4 regions of the Paenibacillus sp. FSL H7-0942 genome follow, and region 2 is predicted to be linked to each of the others. Evidence: riboswitches for the same ligand, from Rfam matches in the RefSeq annotation. Region 2 holds a riboswitch; each other region holds the start of a gene.

Region 1 (3,172 bases), 390 kb from region 2:
TTATCCACACGATTCAATCTGTCTTCAATCTCCATCCGTTGACCATTAACGATGATATTCACTGCACCACTCCCTTTCTGTTCAATCGCTCAGGGCTCAGCGCCTCAATTCCGAGCTCTTCTGAGCTTTTACCCGCGAGCAATTCAGCGATTAGTCTGCCTGTTATCGCACTGAGCAAAATACCGTTACGGTAATGTCCAAAGGCGGCAAACAGCCCTGGAACACTTTCGCAAGCACCTATATAAGGCAGTCCATCGGGAGTTGCCGGTCTTACGCCTGCCCACGCTCGTATAAATTGTGCTTCCTTCATCCCAGGCACCCAGTGGGTAGCCGCTGTTAGCAGCTTCTGAACACCCTGTACAGAAACGTTCAAATCCGTTCTACCTGGCAGACTGGTTGCCCCAAGCCAAACTTCGCCATTGGCTTTGGGAACAATATAGATATCCTCTGCATACACCGTTCTGTCAGGTCTGTACCCAGCATGTTCATCTGAGAACTGAACGGCGGCTATTTCACCTTTTACCGACCACACAGGCAAGCTCAGATTCACATGTCTCATCAACTCTTCACTCTGTAATCCAGCCGCTATAATGACATGTTTGCATTTCATCTCACCGATCGATGTGGTGATTCCCTGCACGCCGTGTTCGTTTGCTTGCACACGTATATCCTGTATGTCCTCCATAACCCGTGCTCCCAATGCTTGAGCGGATTCAGCATATGCCTTCGTTAGATGGACTGGAAGAATCTCACTCTCGTAAGGTCTGTAGTAGGCTCCATACGTATCTCTGTTAAGCCATGATGCCTCATGTTGTACAACGGAACGGTCCCACCACACCTCATCAGCAGAAGCAGACAACGCAGACTTCCGATTGTCCTTATAACTACTTAATTCACTGTATGAACGAAAAGGAGTTAGGAATCCCTGGCGTTGCAGTCCAGTCTCTACCTCACTGAGTGTAGCCATTAGCACCTGTTGCTCGATAAGTAACTGCCTGCTCTGTCTGGCAAGCTTAGCCATCAAAGGATGAGCAAAATCCTCACTGTCTGCTGCCAGCATCCCAGCCGCTGCGCAAGAAGTCCCTCCTGCAATCGCCGAACGCTCCAGTAACAGCACATCCTGTCCACAGGAAGCAAGCTCATACGCAATGGCACATCCAACAACGCCTCCGCCTACAATAATCGTTTCTGCATAAATCTTATCCGGTCTATCAGTAATGATCTTTTTCATCCTCTCATCTCCTTGATTCAGCGGCTCAAACTTTCTGTAGCAACGATAGCCTGCCTTAATGATTCAGCCGCCCGATCCGGGGAATCGCTCGCCCATACATTCGAGATCACAGCGACTCCCTGTGCGCCTGCAGAGCGAATAGCGTGAATGTTTCCCGGTTCGATGCCTCCAATCGCCATGACAGGAATGGAGACACCAGAGCACACTTCAGCCAGAGCATATAATCCTCTTGGTTCAAGATCAGGCTTACTGTTGGTTGAGTAGACATTCCCGAAGAAAAGGTAATCGGCTCCCCGTTCTTCAGCGATTTTTGCCTCATCGATTGAATGAACAGATACGCCCAAACGAAGTCGCTGCACATTGCTTATTACAGCAGGGTTATAGTTACGTATCGCATCTTGCCCCCAATGTACACCGCCATAGATGTCATTCTGTGGTGGCAGTTCTGAACCATTGATAACGATGCGACAAGATGGAACGCCAACGCTACGCAGACTTTCAGCCCAACCGATCTTGTCTTGCCACGAGAGTTGTTTCTCTCGTATATGGATGTAGTCCACCCATGGCCAAACGTCCTTTGCAGCTTTTACAAAAGATGCTTGATTCCCTACACCCGTAGATACAACATGCAATTCAAATGATTCGTGAACATGTTCATGAGAACTTACCGTACTGTTCATCCCCTTCCATGTGTGAATGCTATGAAAACACAAAAAAGCCACTCCCGTAGGGGAGTGGCTGCGTATTAATTATAGGACCAGATGACTGACTGATACATACAGTTCATTTCGTGCAATAAAGCTATAGACCTTATAGCCATAACGTTATACACGCAACTGCATGTTTCAATTCGTTAAGCAGACGGTTGAAATCCTTCCGAATTGCCGTTTGCTCACGTCATTCACTTAAACGCGCTCGCCACTTCCCTACGCTGGTATGATCCAGATCAGGTGCAAAGGGTCCGGAATCGCATTCTTCCATCTCAGCCACATCGTGCGGCCCCCCTAGTGTTCATATGAAGTTGTAGCCTATATTACCATAGACGGATTTTTTTGTCACCGTTCATTTCTATTAAGCGTTGCTTGAATTGTCTAGTTTTTCTCAGACCATTCTTCAACATTCCATGTTTTGGTAACCCAACCCTCGTAGAAATCAGGTTCATGAGATACCAGCAACACCGTTCCCTTGAATTCTTGCAAGGCACGCTGTAACTCAGCTTTAGCTGTGACATCCAAATGGTTCGTCGGCTCATCGAATAGAATCCAGTTGCTTTCACGCATCAAGAGTTTGCATAGACGAACCTTGGCTTGCTCTCCACCACTCAGCATGTTAAGCGGACGGGTAATGTGCTCATTTTTCAACCCGCAGCGAGCGAGATGACCCCGGACCTCATTCTGGGTCAAATGTGAAAACTCATTCCAGACATCCTCAATCGGCGTGATATTTCCAGCACGAACTTCCTGCTCAAAATAGGCCGTTTCGAGATAATCTCCCAAAAAGGTCTTTCCACTGAGTGGAGATATTTTGCCCAAGATGGTTTTCAGCAGCGTCGATTTACCCACACCATTACAACCTACGATGGCAATTTTCTCACCACGTTCAATTGTCATTGTCATCTTAGGCAGCAAAGGATACGTATATCCAATTTCAAAATCAATGCCCTCAAAGACCGTTTTGCTACTCGCACGGGCATCCTTGAATTTGAACGTTGGTTTGGCCGCTTCATCTGGACGATCAATACGTTCAATTCTGTCCAGCTGTTTCTCCCGGCTCTTCGCTCGACCTGAAGTTGAAGCACGTGCCTTGTTACGCTGAATGAAATCTTCCTGCTTCTTGATGTACTCTTGCTGCTTCTCGTACGCATCAATATGCTGGGCTTTATTCATATCAGCCATCTCAAGGAACTTGTTATAGTTCGCTGCATATCTCGTTAATTTGGCA
Region 2 (3,172 bases):
CAGGCGTATCGATATAAGGAACTGTTGGATTTGTACAAAAAACACAAAGACCACATTTCTTCAGTTACCTTATGGGGACTCCAAGATGAGAAGTCTTACAACAACCAGGCTATGCTGTTTGATTCAGCCCTGAAGGCCAAAAAGGCATACTGGGGACTCGTGGATGAATCCAGTTTGCCTGTGTTGACGCAGAGAGCCGTCTCACTTTCGGGTAAACCGGATATCAAAAAACAGACACAAGATCCGCTCTGGAACAAAGCGGTGTCTACTCCACTGAAGGGTGACTCTTCGGGATCAGCCAGTTTCCGCACTTTATGGGATCATAGTAACCTGTATATCCTCGTGGATGTACAGGATGCAAAGGCAGATGTGAATGACAGAGTAGATATCTTTGTTGATCTCAATAATGGCAAGACCACTTCATATGAAGCAGATGACCGACACGTAATCATTAAGCGGTCGGGCAAAGCTGAGGGTGTGGAGCAGCGTTCATATCGTGTACGCGAGACAAAAGCCGGATATCAGGTTGAATTGTCCATTCCGTGGGGTGGTATCCAAGTCGGATCAGAATATGAAGCCGGATTGGATATCCGTGTGACTGATGGCGGTTCAAGTGGGACACAACCTTATAATCCACTGTACTGGAATGATAGAACACAATCTCAGGAACAGGATACAAGCAAATACGGCGTGATTCAACTCGCCCCTATGCCCAAATCTGCACAAGCTGTGCAAGGGATTGTTCAGATTGATGGGAAGAAAGACACATCATGGAATAAGGCTGCACCATTTGAAGTAAAACGGTTGAACCAGAGCGAAGGTGCAGAGGCAGTGGCTCGCGCAATGTGGTCAGGTGAGTATCTATACCTGCTGATCGACGTCACTGATCCAAACATCATTACAGATAGTATCAACCCATGGGATCAGGATTCGGTTGAGATTTTCCTGGACGAGAATCACCAGCGCACACCGTATTTTCAATATGATGATGCCCAGTTCAGAATCAGTGCAGACAATGTGGGAACCTTTGCAGGGGGTGCCTCACCTGGACGCCTTGTAAGTGCTGTGAAGAAAACAAATAAAGGATATCTCGTAGAAGCCAGAATTCATTTACAATCATTGACGCCCAAAGCAGGAAATGTTCTCGGTTTCGAGCTCCAAATTAACGACAACCAGGGCGGAGGTAAGCAGAGCGTAGCCAAGTGGAATGATACGACCAATGAGAGCTGGAGAAATACTTCCCAGTACGGAATACTCACTTTTGTCGGAAAGAACAAACTCGGGCATTAAACCATCGGCAGTAGTTGCAAGAATAGAAACCATCATAACAGTGGCTGAAACTCAACCATTGTTGTGATGGTTTTCATCGTTTACATACGTCACCAAAGGTGATGAGGGGCGATACAATCTTCCTTGACTATATTTAACAGCCCTTGATATACTAAATGGATGTTATTTTATCTTTTATGGGAATAGGAAAGTAATCAACTACATACAACCGTTTGCGAGGGAGCCTTAACCGGCTGAGAGGGTGTTAAACCGACCTTACCTGATTTGGATAATGCCAACGTAGGGATGCAACGATGAAACACTGTACTTGGGTAGCTCATGCGAACCCCCTTGTTTTAGTGTATTTGTCTGCGAAACATCCATAGGATGTTTCGTTTTTTTGTTTTTAAATACGTACATTATGAATTGGAGGAACACATGTTGACTATTTCAGAGAGACTATATCAGGCAGCACAGCCTGTGTGGAAGGAATGTCTTGAGCATCCCTTTGTTAAAGGAATCGGAGATGGTTCCTTAACGGTTGAACAATTTCGTTATTATTTGCTGCAAGACTACTTGTACCTGTTCGATTATGCCCGCGTATTTGCACTAGGTATTGTCAAGTCGCACGACCCCAAATTGATGCAGTTTTTTAGTGAAAACGTAGATAACATCCTGAATGGTGAAATGAAAATTCATCGTTCTTATATGGAGCGATTAGGAATTACAGAGGATCATGTTTTCCAGGTAAAACCTGCCCTGAAAAATGCAGCCTATACTAACTATATGCTCTCTGTTTCCCATGCGGGTGGCATAGCAGAAGTACTTGTATCCATTCTGGCCTGCTCATGGAGCTATGCAGAGATTGGTCAAGTCCTTGCCCAAAAGCCAGGTGCAGCTGAGCATCCTTTTTACGGAGAGTGGATCACAGGATATGCTTCCTCTGAATACAACAGCAACAATCAATCCCTAGTGACGTTAACTGATAAGCTATTAGAAGGCTGTAGCGAGGGAACGTACCAACGGATGGAGGATATTTTCGTGATGTGCAGTCGCTTTGAGCTTGATTTTTGGGAAATGTCATGGAAGCTGGAGCCTTAAGTTCACTGTAGTCAATTAAAGTAGAGAGCAGCGGCCATAAACAGTCTCAGGATAGAAATAAGTAGAATACGTAAAGGAACGCTTGCAATAAGCGTGTTTCGTGACGATGCCAAAAAAAGGGCGGATAGTATCCGCCTTTTTTCATTGTTGAAATTCTTGACACAGGGACATTTTGTTCTCTGAAGTCTCTGGCTAAAATCAAAAAGGGTGTCAGGACGGAATGTTCATAGCAGTCTGAATGTTTTTCAGATCGAGCTGAATTTGCTCTGCAATATGGTAAGGGTGGTATAAACCATGCTGCACCATGTAATTTGATATCTTTTCATGAGAATCTATGGCTTCATCGAGCTGTTTCATCAAAATTTGTTTGATTTCGGGGGTGGCACATTCGGTCACAGCCATGGCGTAGTTTCTGACACCGCTCTTGGCGTTCATCAAAAAATCCATTGCGATCACGTCATCGGTCAGCGTATTAAGACCAGTCATGTGTTCTAATATTGGGTTCATTTTTTTATCTCCTATACAGTCGCTTTAGACAGCACTCCACCGAGCTCCTGAAGCTGCTGTTGTGATAAGATCGCATCTTGTTGCAAAATTTGCTTGAGCTCCGGGTCGGTTACCAGAGCTTGCATGGTCTTGGATTTAGTCATACAAACCGTCTTGAACGCAGCTATTTCATGTACCTCGAGCATCTCATGCAAAGCGTATGTGGAATCCATTCAGATTGTCCTCCCATGTATCTATTCATATTTAAGGCTTTAAGATGACTTTAATGCAATCGTCCGTTTTTGTATCGAACACT
Region 3 (3,172 bases), 2.6 Mb from region 2:
CAGAGGCAACGCTCAAGCGTCGTTTCTGCCCCATCGATAATTGGTAGGGATGGCGCTCGGACAGGTCGATTAGTCCAAATTGATTCAACATATGATCAGTCCTGACAAGTCTTTCTTCCGTTGAAAGCCTGCCCCCCAGCAATGAGAATTCCACTTCTTCCGCGACGGTGTTGGTCACAAATTGAAACTCCGGGTTCTGAAATACAAACGCAATTCGATCTGCAAGCTGCTCTGTTTTGCCAGAAGGCTGACCGTCCAACTCATAATGACCTGTTGTTTTCAGGATATTCATCAGAGATAACAACAATGAACTCTTGCCAGCTCCATTAGCTCCGACAATACCAATCCAGTCTCCATGCCATACCTTGGCCTGCTCCACCTGAATGAAAGGTGTTTTCCCACGCCATCCGGTGAACTGCTGCAAGTCCAGTGCAGGCAGATAGGCGGGAGATACAGGCGAAAAGGATGAGTCGTGAGATATGGGGGATATACCCGGTGTATCGGATAAGCCAGACGATCCCTGTGCTTCCAAACTTGAGATGCCCTGATCCACACACACTTGAAGCTCTCCAGAAGCACTTCCCTCTTCTTGCTTAGCTGCCTGCTCGTGCTCATCCCACACACCCGGATACCAGATTCCATAAGCCTTCAGCTTTTCCCGTTCATGAGTAAATACCTGCTGTGCTGGCCCATCCGCCACAATCTTTCCTTCAGGTGATAACACAATGATGCGGTCGACCATATCCACAATCTCGTTTATTTTGTGTTCAACGATGATGATCGTTTTGTCACTGGCGATTCGTTTGACGGTATCCCACACCTGGGAAGTCCCCACATCATCCAGCAGTGCAGTGGGTTCATCCAAAAACAATACCTCCGGGTCCATGGCAAGCATCGAAGCAATCGCAAGACGCTGCTTCATCCCCTGAGACATGGACTGGATCAATACACGATTCTGTTCAAAGGATAACCCCACTTGTTTCAGATAATATTCAATCAGAGCAGGCATCTCTTCACACGGAATATTTCGGTTTTCCAGAACAAATGCGATCTCTTCATCCGTAAAGGACATACAGAACTGGGTATCCGGATCTTGAAAGACTACTCCTGCTTGGGCGGGAACCTGAATATCATCACATTTCATCGGAATCTCAACCGAACGTGGTATCAGACCGCTCAAAATTTGCAATAAGGTCGATTTACCGGAGCCACTCGGGCCAAGCAACAGCACTTTCTCCCCTTGACGCACAGAAAGAGACAAGCCTTGAAATACCAAGGCTTTCTCTCCCGGGAACTTGCATCTTAGATTAGTCACCCTTACCGCTTGCGAATTCTCTTCCCCGTTCATCTAATCCAGCGCCTCATAATCTTGTTTGGATACCGGTCTGAGCGAACGCGTTACACCAGTCAGTTCCAATGCTTTGGCGAGATAATAAGCGAACACTCCAGCAATCAAGATGCTTCCGATGAAGCGGAATCCGATAAATAACGTGTAGTTCCAGGCCGAGAGTGAATCAATATACCCGTACTGGTAATCCAGCAAAAGCGAAGCCGCTGCGGCTCCTATGGCTGCAAGACAGGTGACAAACAGATTGGTTTTGCGATACAAAAATGCGGCGAAGAATATCTCGGCTCCCAATCCTTGCAACAGACCGTATACAAGTGTGGACATGCCCCATTCACTACCCAGAAAAGCACTTACCGTTGAAGCCGCAACTTCGGCAAGAATAGCCACGCCTGGTTTACGAATGATAACAAAAGCAAACGTGCCCGCCATAAACCACATGCCGTAGATCATCTGCTCCGCATGAACGCCAAATGGTTTCATCAAGTCATATGTAGGTCCCCATATCTTGTAAATCACCCCAAACACTACTGCGATCACGATGGTTACCAGAATATCCGTTAGTTTTAATCGCTTGTTGCCTGCTGTTGTTTCCATATTCTCTACGTCCTTCCTTTGTTCCCTGTGGGGGTTATCAAAATAAACGAAAAAGCCTCCCCGGTTCCGGGCAGGCCTTACGTACAGTGTACAATCCTCACAATGATGTATTGGATGGATGTCGAAAATACGGAATATCAACCAGCCCCCCTCCGTCATGGCAGATACACCACCACAGTTCAAAGAGGTCTGTTGTTCATCCACGTTCATTCCCACAATTCACCCTTACATATCGCAAATCCATGTTCTCTACGCTGGCATTACCCAGATCAGATGTACGGTCAGCGGCACAAGGCCACTCTCTCAGCCCAACTTCATTGAGCTCCCGGTTCACTTATTTCATTGCTTCTAATGTACATCAAATGGGTATTTGTGGCAATCCTTTAATATTGCGTGTTCCCAGACTGGCTCGTTTTCCCTGAAGCAAACCCCTTGAACAACGTTGGTACTTTGGAATAACGGGTATTCGTAATTTTCCCCTGTGATGTGCTGCTGTCTGTACGCATAATCGAATCTTTTACATTGGAAATGTTGGAGTTATCCAGCGTCATGTTAACTGCGAAGGAAGTTCCACCATTTTGGCGAACCAGTTTGCCAATATCATCTGCACGGAAATTTTTGATGTTAATTGTTCCAGCTGCATTCATCTGGAACACTTTATCATAAGCCTTATACGCTGCCCCACCGGTAATGTTAACCGTTCCCGCAGACTTCAATGTCAGTGCATCCTCGCCCACGTCCTGCCAGACCACATTCGATATATTACAGTTGCCATAACAGTGAACACCATCAGCAGCTGGTGATCCAATGTTTACGTTTTTGAGCGTGGCCCCTGCCTCCAGACGGAAGACTGGCTTCTGATTTTCTGCTTGAGATCCGTCGCCCAGTGTGGAAGGATTGGCTACAAATGTTTTACCTTGGCCGTCATAGGTCGTGCCCTTTGGTACCACAATGGTTGAATTTACAACCGTAGGCGCAGCCGCAACCGGAACTGCACCAAATATAGAAGCAACCAAACCAGCGGACAGTAACAACGTCAACATTTTTTTCATAACTTTATTCCTCCCTTATTCTCTCGTTTTTTGGTAGTGTACAGTCTGGGCTTGTACTGGAAGTTCGCCAGAGGTGCACCTCTGTCCGAACCACAACCTAATCCTACCAAATAAGGAAGGTAACTAGAATAATCATTAGATCAGATATATCATGACATCGTACAATCCCTGTCATATC
Region 4 (3,172 bases), 2.9 Mb from region 2:
TCCTTGATCTTATGCATCGGCACATGACCCGGGCCTTCGATCATCACCTGCACATCATGCTTCCATGCGATCTGTGTCAGTTCCCCAAGCGTAGCCAGTTCCGCCATCTGTGCTTCGTCATTGGCATCGTAGATACTACCTGGACGAAGCCCATCTCCCAGTGAAAATGCCACATCATACCTTTTCATAATCTCACAGATTTCTTCAAAATGGGTGTACAAAAAATTCTCCTGATGATGCGCAAGGCACCATGCTGCCATAATGGAACCACCCCTAGACACAATACCTGTCATTCGCTTGGCGGTCATGGGGATATAACGCAGCAGTACACCTGCATGAATCGTAAAGTAGTCCACGCCCTGCTCTGCCTGCTCAATGAGTGTGTCACGGTACAACTCCCAGGTCAGCGCTTCCGCTTCGCCATTCACCTTCTCCAGCGCCTGATACAGCGGCACCGTACCAATCGGCACAGGTGAATTGCGGATAATCCATTCCCGGGTGGTATGAATGTTTTTGCCTGTGGACAGATCCATCACCGTATCCGATCCCCATCGTACCGCCCAGGTCATCTTCTCCACCTCTTCCTCAATGGAAGAAGATACAGCAGAGTTACCTATGTTGGCATTGATCTTCACGTGAAAATGACGACCGATCAACATCGGCTCACTCTCCGGGTGATTGATGTTGGATGGCAGAATGGCCCGTCCACTCGCCAGCTCCTGTCTCACAAATTCCGGCTCCACGCCTTCACGAATGGCGGCGAATTCCATCTCAGCCGTAATGACTCCCTGTCTCGCGTAGTGCATCTGAGTCACGCAGCGTTCTGGCTGTGCCCGCAGCGGTTTGCCACGTAATCCGGGGTACTCTTCAGCGCCGGCTCTCTTCCCTCCGGGCTTCAGTCCGTTATCCTCCGGTTTAACCATACGGCCCTGATAAGCTTCAACATCGCCACGCTCTGTGATCCAACGAGTGCGCAGAGCTGGCAGACCTGCGCGGATATCCGCATGAAATTCGGGATCGGTCATGGGGCCGCTCGTATCGTAGACACGCAGCGGTTCGTTATGCTCCACCCCTTGGGGAGTATTCGTGTCATGAAGGGCTATCTCACGCTCCGGTACAGCAATGTCCGGCCGTGAGCCCTGAATGTAGACTTTGCGGCTGCCCGGAAAGGGCTGAACCCGTCCGGCCGCCCCTGTTTCTTTTTCCACCTGCTGATCGTTATGTTCCTGTTCCATCGCTTGTTGTCCCGTTTGATTTCCTGTACTCATGTCGCTCGTCTCCTCCTCAGTGTTCGTCGCTTGTTTGGTTGGTTTCATCATTAGGTCGCTTACGTACCTGTCCAAATCATGCGCAATGCAGAGAAGAAAGAGCGATCCTACATCAGACCAGGAGAGACACTTTTCATGTACAGTATCAACAGAACGGAGGCTGCCACAGATCATCGATCTATGAGACTTCCCTCCTCATCCAAGCCCACTTTTGCAGGTTAGTGAAAAAGAAGCCCATAGAATCCGCGCTATATCGCCCGTTCCCTGTATATAAAAAAGCCGGTCCCCGAAGGAACCGACTTTTATGTCCATCACCAATAATGCACCTTCAATCAGCTCCTTAACGGAGCCCTACAAGGGTCACATCATGTGGTGGTTGTGGTCATATCGCCGATTACTTCCCTACGCTGGTATGATCCAGATCAGGTGCAAAGGGTCCGGAATCTCATGCGATTCCGTCTCAGTCCGGACAATTCGGACTCCCCCAGTAACGTTAATAAGTTGCGGCTTACATAAGTCCGCTGTTCATATTCAATGAAGCCGGCCCCGCTGGGCCGTCCATTACAGAGTAGCGCAACCGGAACATAAAAACAACCTTTATATTCCAGTACACCAACTCAATTGGAGAAAAACCTTACCTCACCATCAGGATAACATGAGCCCCATTTGCGTAGCAGCATCCTTCAACACAGGTGCGTATTCATGCAATGTCTCCTGTGAGAGTCGGCTGACAGGCCCTGAGACCGAGAGGGCAGCTGCAATATTGCCTCTGCGATCCATAATCGGTACCGATACCGCGGCAGCTCCCGGCTCACGTTCCTCGTAACTTGTGGCATATCCGTTATCCCGGATATCTCCCATCTGCGCCAAATACACTGCGGGATCAATAAACACCGGCCATTCCGGCCCGTTCATCAGTTCTTCACGATCCTCGTCCGTGGCAAACGCCATCAGGACTTTGCTGGAAGCGCCCACAGACAGAGGAAGTCTAACACCGACTGGAGCGACTCGGCGGATCGCCTGATCACTTTGCACAGCCTGAATCCGAATCCGTTCACTGCCGTCACGCAGGTACAGACTCACGGTCTCCCCCAATCGATCTCTCAGTCGCTCCATCGCAGGCAGCAGCAGAATAGCGGGATCATCACTGCGGGACATATGAGCTGACAGCTCCCAGATTCGGATACCAAGTCGGTACTTCTCTGTTGCTGCATCGCGGATCACGAACCCTCGATCCTCCAGCGTAGCCATCAAACGGTGCACTGTACTTTTGTGCAGGCCAATCTGGCTGGCAATTTCGGTGAGTCCCAGATCACTGCGTGTGGTAAAACATAATAATATATCCAGCGCCCGTTCCACAGCCCGGACGGTTAACTTGCGATCTTCCATGGCATAATGCCCTCCTCATGTTTCATCACATGAAACTTGGTTACATAAATTATATGAGAAACGGTCTCATCTGTAAACCAAAAAGAGCCAAAATCAAAATAGGCCAACGTGTAAATTTTTCCTTTTTATAAGACTTAATCCCCTGTAATTTACACACTAAGGTAATGTTACCCATATATCTTAAGAACTATATAACAATTGCGTAACAAATGCCCTCAATCAATTGACTTTGACTATATTGGAACATACGATAAAGATATATTACATTAAGATATCGCTCTGAAGCAGGCTCTGAAATCGACGCAATTCTCTTTTCATGTCGTTGTTATCTTCAACTGAACTTCAAAGGAGGGGCATTCATGTATCAATCATCCCAGAGCGAAGCCCCGCTGCAAACAAAAGTGTCCGATCTGCCCTCTTCCCTATCACCGAGGCTGATTCGGTTCAAACATATTATCGTAGCGTTGCTGCTCTCCGTTGTATTTTTTCTACTGTTTTGTTTTATCGCACTGCAT

What was found. A riboswitch is a leader RNA that binds a small molecule or an ion and turns the genes downstream of it on or off. The one in region 2 is predicted to bind thiamine pyrophosphate.
Region 1: linked by a shared signal. The riboswitch ahead of MHI48_RS17880 (thiamine phosphate synthase) and the one ahead of tenA (thiaminase II) in region 2 are both predicted to bind thiamine pyrophosphate.
Region 3: linked by a shared signal. The riboswitch ahead of MHI48_RS04745 (ECF transporter S component) and the one ahead of tenA (thiaminase II) in region 2 are both predicted to bind thiamine pyrophosphate.
Region 4: linked by a shared signal. The riboswitch ahead of thiC (phosphomethylpyrimidine synthase ThiC) and the one ahead of tenA (thiaminase II) in region 2 are both predicted to bind thiamine pyrophosphate.

Annotation. Positions count from the first base shown of each region.
Region 1 covers NZ_CP150279.1:4,022,743-4,025,914, forward strand. The annotation lists gene thiS (sulfur carrier protein ThiS) at 1-62, opposite strand, end outside; gene thiO (glycine oxidase ThiO) at 59-1,231, opposite strand; gene MHI48_RS17880 (thiamine phosphate synthase) at 1,249-1,911, opposite strand; TPP riboswitch at 2,138-2,247, opposite strand; gene MHI48_RS17885 (ABC-F family ATP-binding cassette domain-containing protein) at 2,323-3,172, opposite strand, start outside.
Region 2 covers NZ_CP150279.1:3,633,988-3,637,159, forward strand. The annotation lists gene MHI48_RS16125 (endo-1,4-beta-xylanase) at 1-1,290, shown strand, start outside; TPP riboswitch at 1,497-1,594, shown strand; gene tenA (thiaminase II) at 1,708-2,370, shown strand; gene MHI48_RS16135 (spore coat protein) at 2,581-2,877, opposite strand; gene MHI48_RS16140 (hypothetical protein) at 2,889-3,089, opposite strand; gene MHI48_RS16145 (zinc-dependent alcohol dehydrogenase) at 3,121-3,172, opposite strand, start outside.
Region 3 covers NZ_CP150279.1:1,045,533-1,048,704, reverse strand. The annotation lists gene MHI48_RS04750 (ABC transporter ATP-binding protein) at 1-1,348, opposite strand, end outside; gene MHI48_RS04745 (ECF transporter S component) at 1,349-1,942, opposite strand; TPP riboswitch at 2,172-2,282, opposite strand; gene MHI48_RS04740 (pectate lyase) at 2,326-2,994, opposite strand.
Region 4 covers NZ_CP150279.1:762,350-765,521, reverse strand. The annotation lists gene thiC (phosphomethylpyrimidine synthase ThiC) at 1-1,235, opposite strand, end outside; TPP riboswitch at 1,651-1,764, opposite strand; gene MHI48_RS03550 (IclR family transcriptional regulator) at 1,914-2,657, opposite strand; gene MHI48_RS03545 (alpha/beta hydrolase) at 3,017-3,172, shown strand, end outside.